2 regions of the Marinobacter shengliensis genome follow, and region 2 is predicted to be linked to the other one. Evidence: riboswitches for the same ligand, from Rfam matches in the RefSeq annotation. Region 2 holds a riboswitch; the other holds the start of a gene.
What was found. A riboswitch is a leader RNA that binds a small molecule or an ion and turns the genes downstream of it on or off. The one in region 2 is predicted to bind cobalamin.

Region 1 (5,786 bases), 830 kb from region 2:
CCTGTCAATTTATATCTGGATCCCAGTGCCGTTGAGCAAGCTGTTCATCTGGTGGCTTCAGACGAGCACCGAGAAAACTTTGCCCTCAACAGTTTACGAAGCGCGGACGGCAGTCTCCCGGATAATTTTCGGGAGATTTCTTTGCCCGGAGTGCACTCTGACATTGGGGGCGGTTACGGTGAGACCATGCGTGAAGATGTTTTGATCAGCCCCATAGAAAGAGTTTCCCTCACTTGGTTTGATCAGCCAGAACAGACCCGGCAATGGCAAGTGCTGGAAAGCCTGAAGAAGCAGAAGGAAGCTGAGGGCTGGATCGGTGCATACAGCCTGCCGGTAAGAGCATCGGAACAACCGAACCCACCGCCCAGTGACCTGGGGCCGGAGGATGCGGCAAGTTTCGCTATCCACACAAACATCTTCACTCAGCGGAGCCCGCACAGTGGGCGTATGGCGGAGTTAGCACTGCGGAAGGTTCGTCAAGTGCGCGGTGAGTATTCAAGGGTCACTTTGAGACTCATGCATGACTTGGCTCTCCGGGCACAGGTTCCGTTCGATATTATTGATCCGGAGGAGGATGCGCTCCGTCTTCCTGAGGATTTGATGCCGATTGTCGATTGCTTGTTGTCACAGGTTGCGGTCGGCTCAGAAAAACCTCGACTAAAAGGGCAGCAAATGGACTTGGTTCGCCAGAGATATACCCATTACTCTGCGCATTACAATCCTATCGACTTTATGGCTCTAGGAGCGTCAGCTTCGTTGAGGTTGCCTAAACTCGTCGCCCCGAACGCTCCCACGCAATCCGGTGAACGAGTTGTTTACCCTAATCGTTAAGGAATACTGATGGTCCATGTGCGAAACTTTTCTTGGCTAGTATGCTTATCGGTCTTGGTTGGATGTTCAGCTTGGCAGGATGACGATATTCCCTGGTACGTGGGTGTCGCTGCACCAAGTCACTACGACATGTGGGTCATTAACCTGCATCTGGAGAAATCTGGGGAACGCAGTTGGCGAATTCCCGCTGGCCATAAGGGCTGTTGTTGGAAAGGCGATGGAGGGCCCTTTGGAACCGGCGGTGATATGGATCCGTTCCCCAACCTGATTGCGATCCATTGGTTTTCCTTTGCGGAGCAGAAATACTATTCCATCTTGATTGATGTTCCGCCGGATCTGCAGGATCAAATGCGTGTGCCCGCTCCTACCACCACTCAAAGTGGTGAAGTTAGGATGAAGCCGAGAGGCACTTTAGTGTTGGGGCTTGCACCCGGCGGTGAGGTGGTTGTGTGGATGATGAGTCAGCGGACAAACGCTGTAGAGGTGATGCGTGTTCAGGCGATTGAAGTTGAGGGTAATCTCAATGCTTTTAAAGAACGGACCAAGAACTACCTCAAGCGAAGCGGCGCCTATCTCGAGGAACACGGTGTGCCGTTGGAGGGCTGGTGATCCTATCGGTGTCCGCCTTTGTGAAGCGGGCATTCAAAAAACGACCAATCGCTGTGGTTTGCGGAGTGGGGCTTGCCGTATGGGTCGGTTTGTCGTTTTGGCCTAAGGATGATCTCCCTTGGTATGTTGGGGTCGCTGCCCCGAGTCACTACGATGTGTGGGTCATTAACCTGCATCTGGAAAAATCCGGAGAACGCAGTTGGCGAATTCCTGCAGGCCATAAAGGCTGCTGCTGGGAGGGCGGCCGAGGTCCTTTCGGAACAGGGGGCTCGATGGATCCGTTCCCCAACCTGATCGCGATCCATTGGTTTTCTTTTGCGGAGCAGAAATACTATTCCATCTTGATTGATGTCCCGCCGGATTTGCAAGATCAAATGCGAGTGCCTGCTCCCACCAGGACTCAAAAAGGTGAGATACGCCAGTTGCCAAGAAGCGACTTGATTTTAGGGTTGGCGCCCGGAGGAGAAGTGGTTGTCTGGATGATGAGCCAGCGAACAAACGCGGTAGAGGTAATGCGTGTTCAGGCAATCGAAGTTGAAGGTAATCCTGATGATTTTTCGGAGTCAACGGAAGGTTACCTCGAGCGAAGCGGCGCCTATCTCGAGGAGCACGGTGTGCCGTTGGAGGGGTGGTGATCAGATCAGTGGCCGCCTTTGTGCAGCTTCAACATAGGAAGAGACATCGACTTGCAATCTTTTGTACGGTTTCGCTAGCGATATCGGTAGGCTGCTCCTATTGGGAGGAAGACGATATCAGCTGGGGTATTGTTGCTGTCGCACCCCAGCACTACGAAATGTGGATAATCAATGCTCATTTGGAGAAGCCTGGTGTTAGGAGCTGGCGCGCACCTATTGGAGGTGGGGTTCGATGTTGCTGGATGGGTCCTGACGGCCCCTTCGGTTCTGGAGGCCCGATAGATCCGTTCCCCAGCTTGATCGCATTGCATTGGTTCTCATTTTCTGAACAAAAATTCTACTCCACGTTGTTTGAGGTTCCCTCGGACCTGCAGGACCGTATGCGTGTCCCTGCTCCTACAGCCACGCAAAGCAAAGATGTTCTGATGAAGCCAAGAAGGACTTTGGTTTTGGGGCTTGCGCCTGGTGGTGAGGTGGTTGTGTGGATGATGAGCCAACGATCTAATGCCGTCGAAGTCATGCGAGTGCCCGCTGTCGAAGTTGAGGGCGACCTCGAGGCGTTTGAAATTCGCACAAGGGAGTACTTAGAACAACACGGTGCGTATATCGAAGAACACGGTGTGCCTTTGGAGGGTTGGTGACCGAGTAATTTAGATACGCGCGGTTTCTACATAGCTTTCTGCAAGACTCTCATTAATGCCCCGTCCCCAGCACCAATGGACCACCCGCTTCGGCAGCAATTAACACGATCCTGGCCAGACCATGGCTGCATTACTGGAACCTGCCGGATACATCGGTGTGAAGTACCCGTCGCCGATCCGACATCAAATAAAAAATAATCCAGGTACATTTTAATTTGCAGGGTGCACAATCTCCGTATATAGTTAAATTGTCTTGGCAAGCCACAACATGTTGTGTTTGTGGCAAGGAATCCGGTGAGAGTCCGGAACTGACGCGCAGCGGTATTGGGGAACGACCGTGGCATGATGACACTGGCGAAAGCCGGGAAGTCGCCACGCAAGGCAGAGCCGAAAGGCTCACGCCCCTGAGTCCGAAGACCTGCCAGGGCAACAAGCACTGCACCTTCGCGATTCAGGGTGAACAGCTGATCATGTCTCGGGTATTCGCCCGTGCCTGACCTCCTGTCTTCGCGAACGTTGCTGCAGCTATTGCGACAACCTGACGCGTTTCCAGGAGGAACCTGATGTCTACCCACACTGCCTCACACCCTGTTGATCCCGCCTTGCTGGATATCTCCGCTACTGTTGGTGAATACCTGGACCGCAGCGACTGGCGGGTGAATGCCAATGCTAACCAGGGCTATTCCCTCGGCGGCCTGATCCTGAATACCGCCGGCAAGGTGATTGCCAACTACTGGCTGAACGAGGTGTATACCCCGGAAATTGGCCAGGCCCACCGGCAGGCAGATTTGCACATTCACGACCTGGACATGCTCAGTGGTTACTGTGCTGGCTGGTCTTTGCGTACCCTACTGCACGAAGGCCTGAACGGTGTGCCAGGCAAGGTTGAGGCGGCCCCGCCCAAGCACTTGTCCAGTGCCATCGGCCAGATGGTCAATTTTCTTGGCACCCTGCAGAACGAATGGGCAGGTGCTCAGGCTTTCAGCTCCTTTGACACTTACCTGGCGCCATTTATCCGCAAGGACACCCTGGATTACGCCACCGTGCGCCAGTGCATTCAGGAATTCGTCTACAACCTGAACGTGCCGTCCCGCTGGGGCACCCAGACGCCATTTACCAACATCACTTTTGACTGGGTTTGCCCGGACGATCTGCGGGAGCAGATACCCATTATTGCCGGTGAGGAAATGCCATTCAGCTATGGCGAATTGCAGGCCGAGATGGACATGATCAACCAGGCCTACATCGAGGTAATGACCGCAGGCGACAGTATGGGCCGGGTATTTACCTTCCCGATTCCTACCTACAACATCACCCGGGATTTCGACTGGGCATCCGACAACGCCCTGCGATTGTTCGAAATGACCGCCCGTTACGGCCTGCCGTACTTCCAGAATTTCCTCAACTCAGACCTGGAACCCAACATGGTTCGCTCTATGTGCTGCCGCCTGCAGCTAGACCTGCGGGAACTGCTCAAGCGTGGCAATGGCCTGTTTGGCTCAGCAGAACAGACCGGTTCCCTGGGGGTGGTCACTGTGAATTGTGCTCGGCTGGGCTACCTCTACAAAGGTGACAAGCTGGCACTGTTTGCCCGGCTGGATGAGCTGATGGATCTGGCCCGGGACAGCCTGGAAATAAAGCGCCAGGAGATCGGCCGGTTAATGGTTGAAGGCCTGTTCCCCTACACCAAGCGTTATCTGGGTACCCTGAGAAACCACTTCTCCACCATTGGTGTGAATGGCCTGAACGAAATGGTCCGCAACTTTACCGGTGACCAGGAGGATATCAGCAGCGAGCAGGGCAGGGCCTTTGCGCTGGAGCTGCTGGATCATGTACGGGAACGGATGAAGCAATACCAGGAAGAAACCGGCCATCTCTACAATCTTGAAGCCACCCCGGCTGAGGGCACCACCTACCGGTTTGCCAAGGAAGACCAGAAACGGTTTGCCGACATACTGCAAGCCGGTACACCGGATGCCCCTTACTACACTAACTCCAGCCAGCTTCCGGTGGGCTACACAGATGACCCGTTTGAAGCCCTGGACCTTCAGGATGAACTGCAAACCCGCTACACCGGCGGCACGGTGCTGCACCTGTATATGCGCGAACGCATCAGCGATGCCGCCACCTGCGGCCGGTTTGTGAAAACGGTGCTGGAGAATTACCGGCTGCCGTACATCACAGTCACGCCCACCTTCTCTATCTGTCCGGTACACGGGTACCTGAACGGAGAACACGAATTCTGCCCGAAATGTGACGAGCTGTTACTCGCCGGGCAGCAAAAGTCGGCAACGCCCGACACTTCCCCAAAAAGCAAAGAAGGAGTTCAGCATGGATAACCAGAAACTTCCCGATGACAGCCAACGCCAGCGCTGCGAAGTGTGGACTCGGGTAATGGGCTACCACCGCCCGGTCTCGGCCTTTAACAAAGGCAAACAGTCCGAGCATCGCGAACGCACCCACTTCCGGGAGCGTTGAAATGACTGCGGATAACCTGGTGATCGGAGGCATGGCGGCCTTCTCCACCGTCGATTATCCGCAACACCTGGCGACAACCCTGTTCCTGAAGGGTTGTCCCTGGCGTTGCCATTACTGCCATAACCCTCATCTTATACCACTTGAAGCTGGTGATGAAAAAATCACCTGGAAACAAGCTCATCGGCACCTGACAAGCCGGCGGGGGTTGCTGGATGCTGTGGTGTTTAGTGGTGGCGAACCCACCATTCAGAAAGCACTGTTGCCTGCCCTTCAACAAACCCGCGAGTTGGGTTTTCGTAACGGCCTGCACACCGGCGCCCCGCATCTGAAACTGCTGGAACCGCTGTTGCCCTGGCTGGACTGGGTGGGCCTGGACATCAAAGCGCTGCCTTCAGACTATGAAATCATCACCACCAACCGCCATGCCGGGCAGGAAAGCTGGGCGGCTATCTCCGCACTGCAAAAGGCCGGCGTGGACTTTGAATGCCGGATGACTTGGCATGGCGCCCTGCAGTCACCGGAGCAGGTGATTACCGTGGGGGAGCAGTTGTCAGATCAGGGCGTGCGCCGGTTTGCGGTGCAGATCGCCCGA
Region 2 (5,786 bases):
CGATGGACTGGGAAACCCCAACGATGTTGGAGATGGTGGCGGTGGGGGCGATGGCCATAACGTTGCTGTTGCGCATACCGTTTTTGGCGATCAGCTCACGCACCGGGGTCCAGTCCAGGCGGCTGTTGGTGTTGAGTGACAGGTCCCCTTCCCGGCGGCTGTCTTTCAGCAGGTTGATGGAATCGATGGGCAGGATGCCCTGATCCCACAGGGAACCTTCGTAGGTTTCGTAGGCTCCCCGTTCACCGGCCAGGGTGGCGGAGGCGCGAAGGGCGAAGTAGCTCAATTGCTCCATGGCCACGTCGGCAAACTCCACCGCTTCCGGGCTGGTGTAGGGCAGCCCCAACTGGTAGAGCGCGTCCTGGAAGCCCATCAGGCCCAGGCCCACGGGGCGGTGTTTGAGGTTGGAGTTCTTCGCCTGGGGCACGGCGTAGAAGTTGATGTCGATAACGTTATCGAGCATGCGTACGGCGGTGGTCACGGTGCGTTCCAGGCGCTGTACGTCCAGCTCGCCGTTGGCGATGTGGGCAGCCAGGTTGACCGAGCCGAGGTTGCATACGGCGATTTCGTCGGCGCTGGTGTTCAGGGTGATTTCGGTGCACAGGTTGGAGCTGTGCACTACGCCCTGGTGCTGCTGCGGGGAACGCAGGTTGCAGGGGTCTTTGAAGGTAACCCAGGGGTGGCCGGTTTCAAACAGCACGGTGAGCATTTTGCGCCACAGTTGTTTGGCAGGGATTTTCTTGAACAGTTTGATCTTGCCCTGCTCCGCCAGCGCTTCGTAATGCTCGTAGCGTTCCCGGAAGGCGTTGCCGTAAAGATCGTGCAGGTCTGGGGCATCGCTGGGGGAGAACAGGGTCCAGTCCCGGTCTTCACGCATGCGTTCGATCAGCAAATCCGGCACCCAGTTGGCGGTGTTCATGTCGTGGGTGCGGCGGCGTTCGTCACCGGTGTTTTTGCGCAGCTCCAGGAATTCCTCGATGTCCAGGTGCCAGCTTTCCAGGTAGGCACACACGGCGCCCTTGCGCTTGCCGCCCTGGTTGACCGCCACGGCGGTGTCGTTGACCACTTTCAAAAACGGCACCACGCCCTGGCTCTGGCCGTTGGTACCTTTGATGTGGGAGCCCAGTGCCCGCACCGGAGTCCAGTCGTTGCCCAAGCCGCCGGCCCATTTGGAGAGCAGCGCGTTATCCTTGATGGCGCCGTAGATACCTTCCAGGTCGTCCTGCACGGTGGTCAGGTAGCAGGAGGACAACTGGGAATGGCGGGTGCCGCTGTTGAACAGGGTGGGCGTGCTGGCCATGTAATCAAAGCTGGACAGCAGGTTATAGAATTCGATGGCGCGGGCGTTGGGGTCGTCTTCCCGCAGGGCCAGGCCCATGGCGACACGCATGAAGAACACCTGGGGCAGTTCCAGGCGGGCTTTGTTCCAGTGCAGGAAGTAGCGGTCGTACAGGGTTTGCAGGCCCAGGAAACCGAACTGGTGGTCACGCTCGGGGATGATCGCCGCACCCAGGCGTTCCAAGTCAAAGGCGGCCAGGGCTTCGTCCAGCAATTCGTAGCGGATACCGGCGTGGATGAACGCGCTCAGGGCCTGTGGATAAACCTCTGCCAGCGGCTGGTTGCGGGGCAGGTCCAGGGCCTCGGCGGCTTCCAGGCGAAGCTGTTCCAGCAATAGGCGGGCGGTGACAGCGCTGTAGTCCGGCTCTTGCTCGATACGGCCACGGGCCGTCATGATCAGGGCGGAGAGCACTTCGGTTTCCTCAATACCGTCGTACAGGTTGCGCAGGGCTTCGTCGACCAGGGATTCGCCATCAATGCCCTCCAGGCCGGTGGCAGCCTGTTCTACCTGCAGTTTCATAAGGCCCAAGTCCAGCGGCGCCACGTTGCCGTCGGCTTTTTTCACGGTCAGGTGCGGGTGCGCTTCCATGGGCTCTTCGATGGCGCGCTTGCGGGCGTGTTCTTCCCGGTAGAGCACGTAAGCCCGGGCCACCTTTTGCTCTTCGGCCCGCATCAGGGCCAGTTCCACCTGGTCCTGAATGTCTTCAATATGCACTTTACCGCCGGCTTTCAGGCGCCGGCTGATGGCCTGCACCACCTGTTCGGTTACCCGATGCACGGCGTCGTTGATGCGGGCAGAGCCGGCGGCTTTATCGCCTTCCACGGCCAGGAACGCTTTGGTCACCGCCACACTGATTTTGGCGGGATTGAATCCAACCAGGGTGCCGTTGCGTTTAATAACTTGAAGGGATTGGGTATCGGCGGCCGGGGCTTCGGCCAGAGCGGTGGCAGACATCGTGTTCTCCTGAAGTCGCGTCAGATTCCATTTAGCCTTCGCGAATGCAGGAGCACACCGTGCCTTGTTTCAGGGCAGGGATAACCGATCTGCTCACCTTGAGTCGCGAAGGTGCAGTACTGTTTCCCTGGCAGGTCTTCGGACTCAGGGGCGTGAACCTGTTGGTTCGGCCTTGCGTGGCGACTTCCCGGCGCTTGCCAGTGTCTTGATGCCACGCTCGTTCCCCAATACCGCTGCGCGTCAGTTCCGGATTCTCACCGGATTCCCGACTACCTTTATGCCTGAAGTGATCAGAGAATGATCACAACATATGGTAGTCAACCAAGGATTTGGTCACTATATACGGACTAATAGCCACTGACAAGGCACTTTATTGCAGGCCCGCTGTCTGCCACTGCAGTGGCCCGAAAACAAAAGGACAAGTCTATGAAGCAATCGTCACAGGCAGGCCCGGCATTGATGCTTGCCCTGCTGTTGGCCAGCCCGGCACTGATGGCACAGGAGCCGTTGCTTCAGCCGTTTTCCACGATGAGTTCGTTGTCGGATGGTTGGGAGCCACTGGAATTCCCCAGGATCGACCGGCACACGCGCTATGAGCTGGTCACGGACGACGGTGTTCAGGTGGTCAAGGCGACCGCTGATAACAGCGCCTCCGGCCTGATTGCCCGATTGTCGTTAGAACCCGGCGAATCGCTGATTCTGCGTTGGCAATGGAAGGTGTCCAATGTGTTCGACCGGGGCGATGCCCGGAAAAAGTCCGGCGACGACTACCCGGCGCGAATCTACGTGGCCTTTGAATTCCAGCCCGACAAGGCAGGATTCTTTGAACGGGCCAAGCGCAAAACCGTGGAGGTGATGTTTGGCGAGTCCCTGCCGGGTAATGCCCTGAACTACATCTGGGCCAACCGGTTGCCGGAGCAATCCATTGTCGCCAACGCCTTCACCGACCAGACCATGATGGTGGCGGTCAATTCCGGCCCGGAGCAAACCGGTGAGTGGGTCACGGTGGAACGGGATATTGTGGCAGATTACCGGGAAGCGTTCGGGGAGAATCCCCCGCGTATTGTTGGCGTGGCCATCATGTCGGATGCGGATAATACCGGTGAACGGGCAACAGCGTGGTATCGGGATCTGGTGCTTGAGAGGCCGTGAATTGTGGATCGAAAAAAGGCCCCGTATCGGGGCCAAACACGTGAAACGTCGAATCGGCTGTCAGTGGCTGATCATCCACGGGCGCATCGAGGGAAACATTTTCTTACCGTCCGCGGTATAGAACAGCATGGATTTGCCCGGCTTCGGTGAGCCGCAACCACAACTTCGGCTGTGTTCCTTGTCGTGTGCCCTGCGATCGGCAGTCGAGAACACTGGCTCGTGTTTTGAGCGCTCGTTCCGGTCCTGAGCCGATCGTTTGGCCGGGTCCATGGCGGCAATCTCCGGAGGCAGCACTATGACACGGGGTGACAGCGCCTGGCAGGTCGGGCACTCCGCCGGCTTGGCGCAGTCTTCCATGGTGGCCAGCTGGTGGAACAACCCGTGTTCCCGACATTTGTAGTCATACACAGGCATGGTGCTTACTCCTTGTCTTTCGAAAGGGGCACGTCCATACCGCCACTGACTTTCTTCTGTGGGCCATCAGCTGACGGGTTGATGTCGAAATCAAAGATGCCGGTTGGCAGCCAGAGCGTTGCACAGGCATTGGGAATATCCACCACGCCGCTGATATGCCCCTCCACCGGCGCACACCCAAGGATCGCGTAAGCCTGTGCCCTGCTGTAGCCGAACTTGGTCATGTATTCGATGGCATTCAGGCAGGCCTGGCGATAGGCCACATGCACGTCCAGATAGTGCTGGCCGCCCTCTTCATCCACCGAGATGCCTTCAAAGATCACATAATCGTCGTAGCGGGGCTTGATGGGGCTGGGCTTGAACACCGGGTTCTTGATGCCGTATTTACGCACGCCGTCTTTGATCAGGTTCACCCGCAAGTGAATCCAGCCAGCCATTTCGATGGCCCCACAGAACGTAATTTCACCATCACCCTGGCTGAAGTGCAGATCGCCTACAGACAGTCCTGCGCCATCTACGTAGACCGGAAAATACACTTTGGAGCCACGGGAAAGATCCTTGATGTCGCAGTTGCCGCCATGCTCCCTGGGTGGCACGGTTCGCGCGGCCTCAGCGCCAGCCGCCTTGGCTGCGTCCCCTCTCATCTGGCCCATGTGGGCCGTTTCACCGTTAGGCAGAGTAGCCAACTCCGGCACACGGTCAGGGTCCGTTGCTACCAGGCCCGCTTCCCGCTTGTTCCATGTATCCAGAAGTTCCTTGGAAGGCAGGCAACCAATCAGTCCGGGGTGGATCAACCCGGCAAACTCCACGTTAGGAATATGCCGGGACTTGGTGAACATACCGTTGAAGTCCCAGATCGATTTCTGGGCTTCGGGAAAATGTTCCGTCAGAAAGCCACCGCCGTTCTGCTTGGAGAAGAAACCGTTGAAGCCCCACTGGCTCTCCTCAAACGTACCTATGTCCAGAATGTCGACTTCCAGCAGGTCACCCGGCTCTGCGCCTTCGACGCCAATGGGGCCGGACAGGAAATGCACCTGGCTGAGGTCGACATCACGCACGTCGTCGGCACTGTCGTTGTTCTTGATCTGGCCGCCGGTCCAGTCGTAACACTCCACGATAAAATCGTCACCGGGTTTGACGGTGGCCACCAACGGAATATCCGGGTGCCAGCGGTTGTGGACTTTGTCGTTCTCGTAGGCCGATTTATTCAGATCGATCTTGATGATGGTTTCAGCCATAGCGGGCGCTCCTGTACATTGGCTTGTCTGTTTGAATAACGCCTCTACTATCGGCTGCACGGCATTTCGGGGGTATTCGCCAAATACCCCCGGCGCCTACGTCATTCGACGTATTGGCGAACGCTGACCGCGTGTTTAATCACATCGGCTTCAAAGCGCTGGCTCTCCGGATGGGCCAGCAACGCCCGCGCAACCGCCGGCTCCAGGCGCTGGCGAAATGCCCGTAACATCTCCCGTGCGCCATAACGGCTGTCGTAGCCTCGGCAGAGCTCCCGGCGCAGATTCTCGGACAGAGTCAGTTCTGCTTTTTTGCGGGCCAGGCGCTTGTTCAGCCCCGCCAACTCGATATCCAGCAGCGCGTCCAGCCAGTTGTCGGTGAGGGTGTTGTAGTTCAGGATCTGGTCAATCCGGTTGAGAAACTCCGGATCAAAATGGCGCCGAAGCGCGGCATCCCGAATGGTTTCGCCAGAGCCGGGTGACAGCCCCAGCCACCGGCGCCAGCCTCGCTGATAGCGGTGATGGTGAGCCTCCGCATCCAATGCGCCGGCGTTACTGGTCATGAAGATCAGGGTATTGCGGAAGTCGATTTCTCGATTGCCGGAGGGGAATACCAACCGGCCAGTATCCAGCACGTTCAACAGGGTACGGACTACTTCCTTGCTGGCCTTTTCAATCTCGTCGAACAACAC

Region 1: another riboswitch for cobalamin. It lies ahead of QUE75_RS15650 (ribonucleoside triphosphate reductase); the one in region 2 lies ahead of QUE75_RS19440 (ribonucleoside-diphosphate reductase subunit alpha).

The regions. Positions count from the first base shown of each region.
Region 1 covers NZ_AP028062.1:3,412,167-3,417,952, reverse strand. The annotation lists gene QUE75_RS15670 (T6SS phospholipase effector Tle1-like catalytic domain-containing protein) at 1-831, shown strand, start outside; gene QUE75_RS15665 (DUF2931 family protein) at 841-1,440, shown strand; gene QUE75_RS15660 (DUF2931 family protein) at 1,437-2,075, shown strand; gene QUE75_RS15655 (DUF2931 family protein) at 2,234-2,716, shown strand; cobalamin riboswitch at 2,954-3,156, shown strand; partial or broken gene QUE75_RS15650 (ribonucleoside triphosphate reductase) at 3,343-5,055, shown strand; gene nrdD (anaerobic ribonucleoside-triphosphate reductase) at 5,048-5,194, shown strand; gene QUE75_RS15640 (anaerobic ribonucleoside-triphosphate reductase activating protein) at 5,196-5,786, shown strand, end outside.
Region 2 covers NZ_AP028062.1:4,245,856-4,251,641, forward strand. The annotation lists gene QUE75_RS19440 (ribonucleoside-diphosphate reductase subunit alpha) at 1-2,293, opposite strand, end outside; cobalamin riboswitch at 2,406-2,603, opposite strand; gene QUE75_RS19445 (DUF3047 domain-containing protein) at 2,753-3,445, shown strand; gene QUE75_RS19450 (FmdB family zinc ribbon protein) at 3,506-3,859, opposite strand; gene fmdA (formamidase) at 3,865-5,097, opposite strand; gene QUE75_RS19460 (AAA family ATPase) at 5,199-5,786, opposite strand, start outside.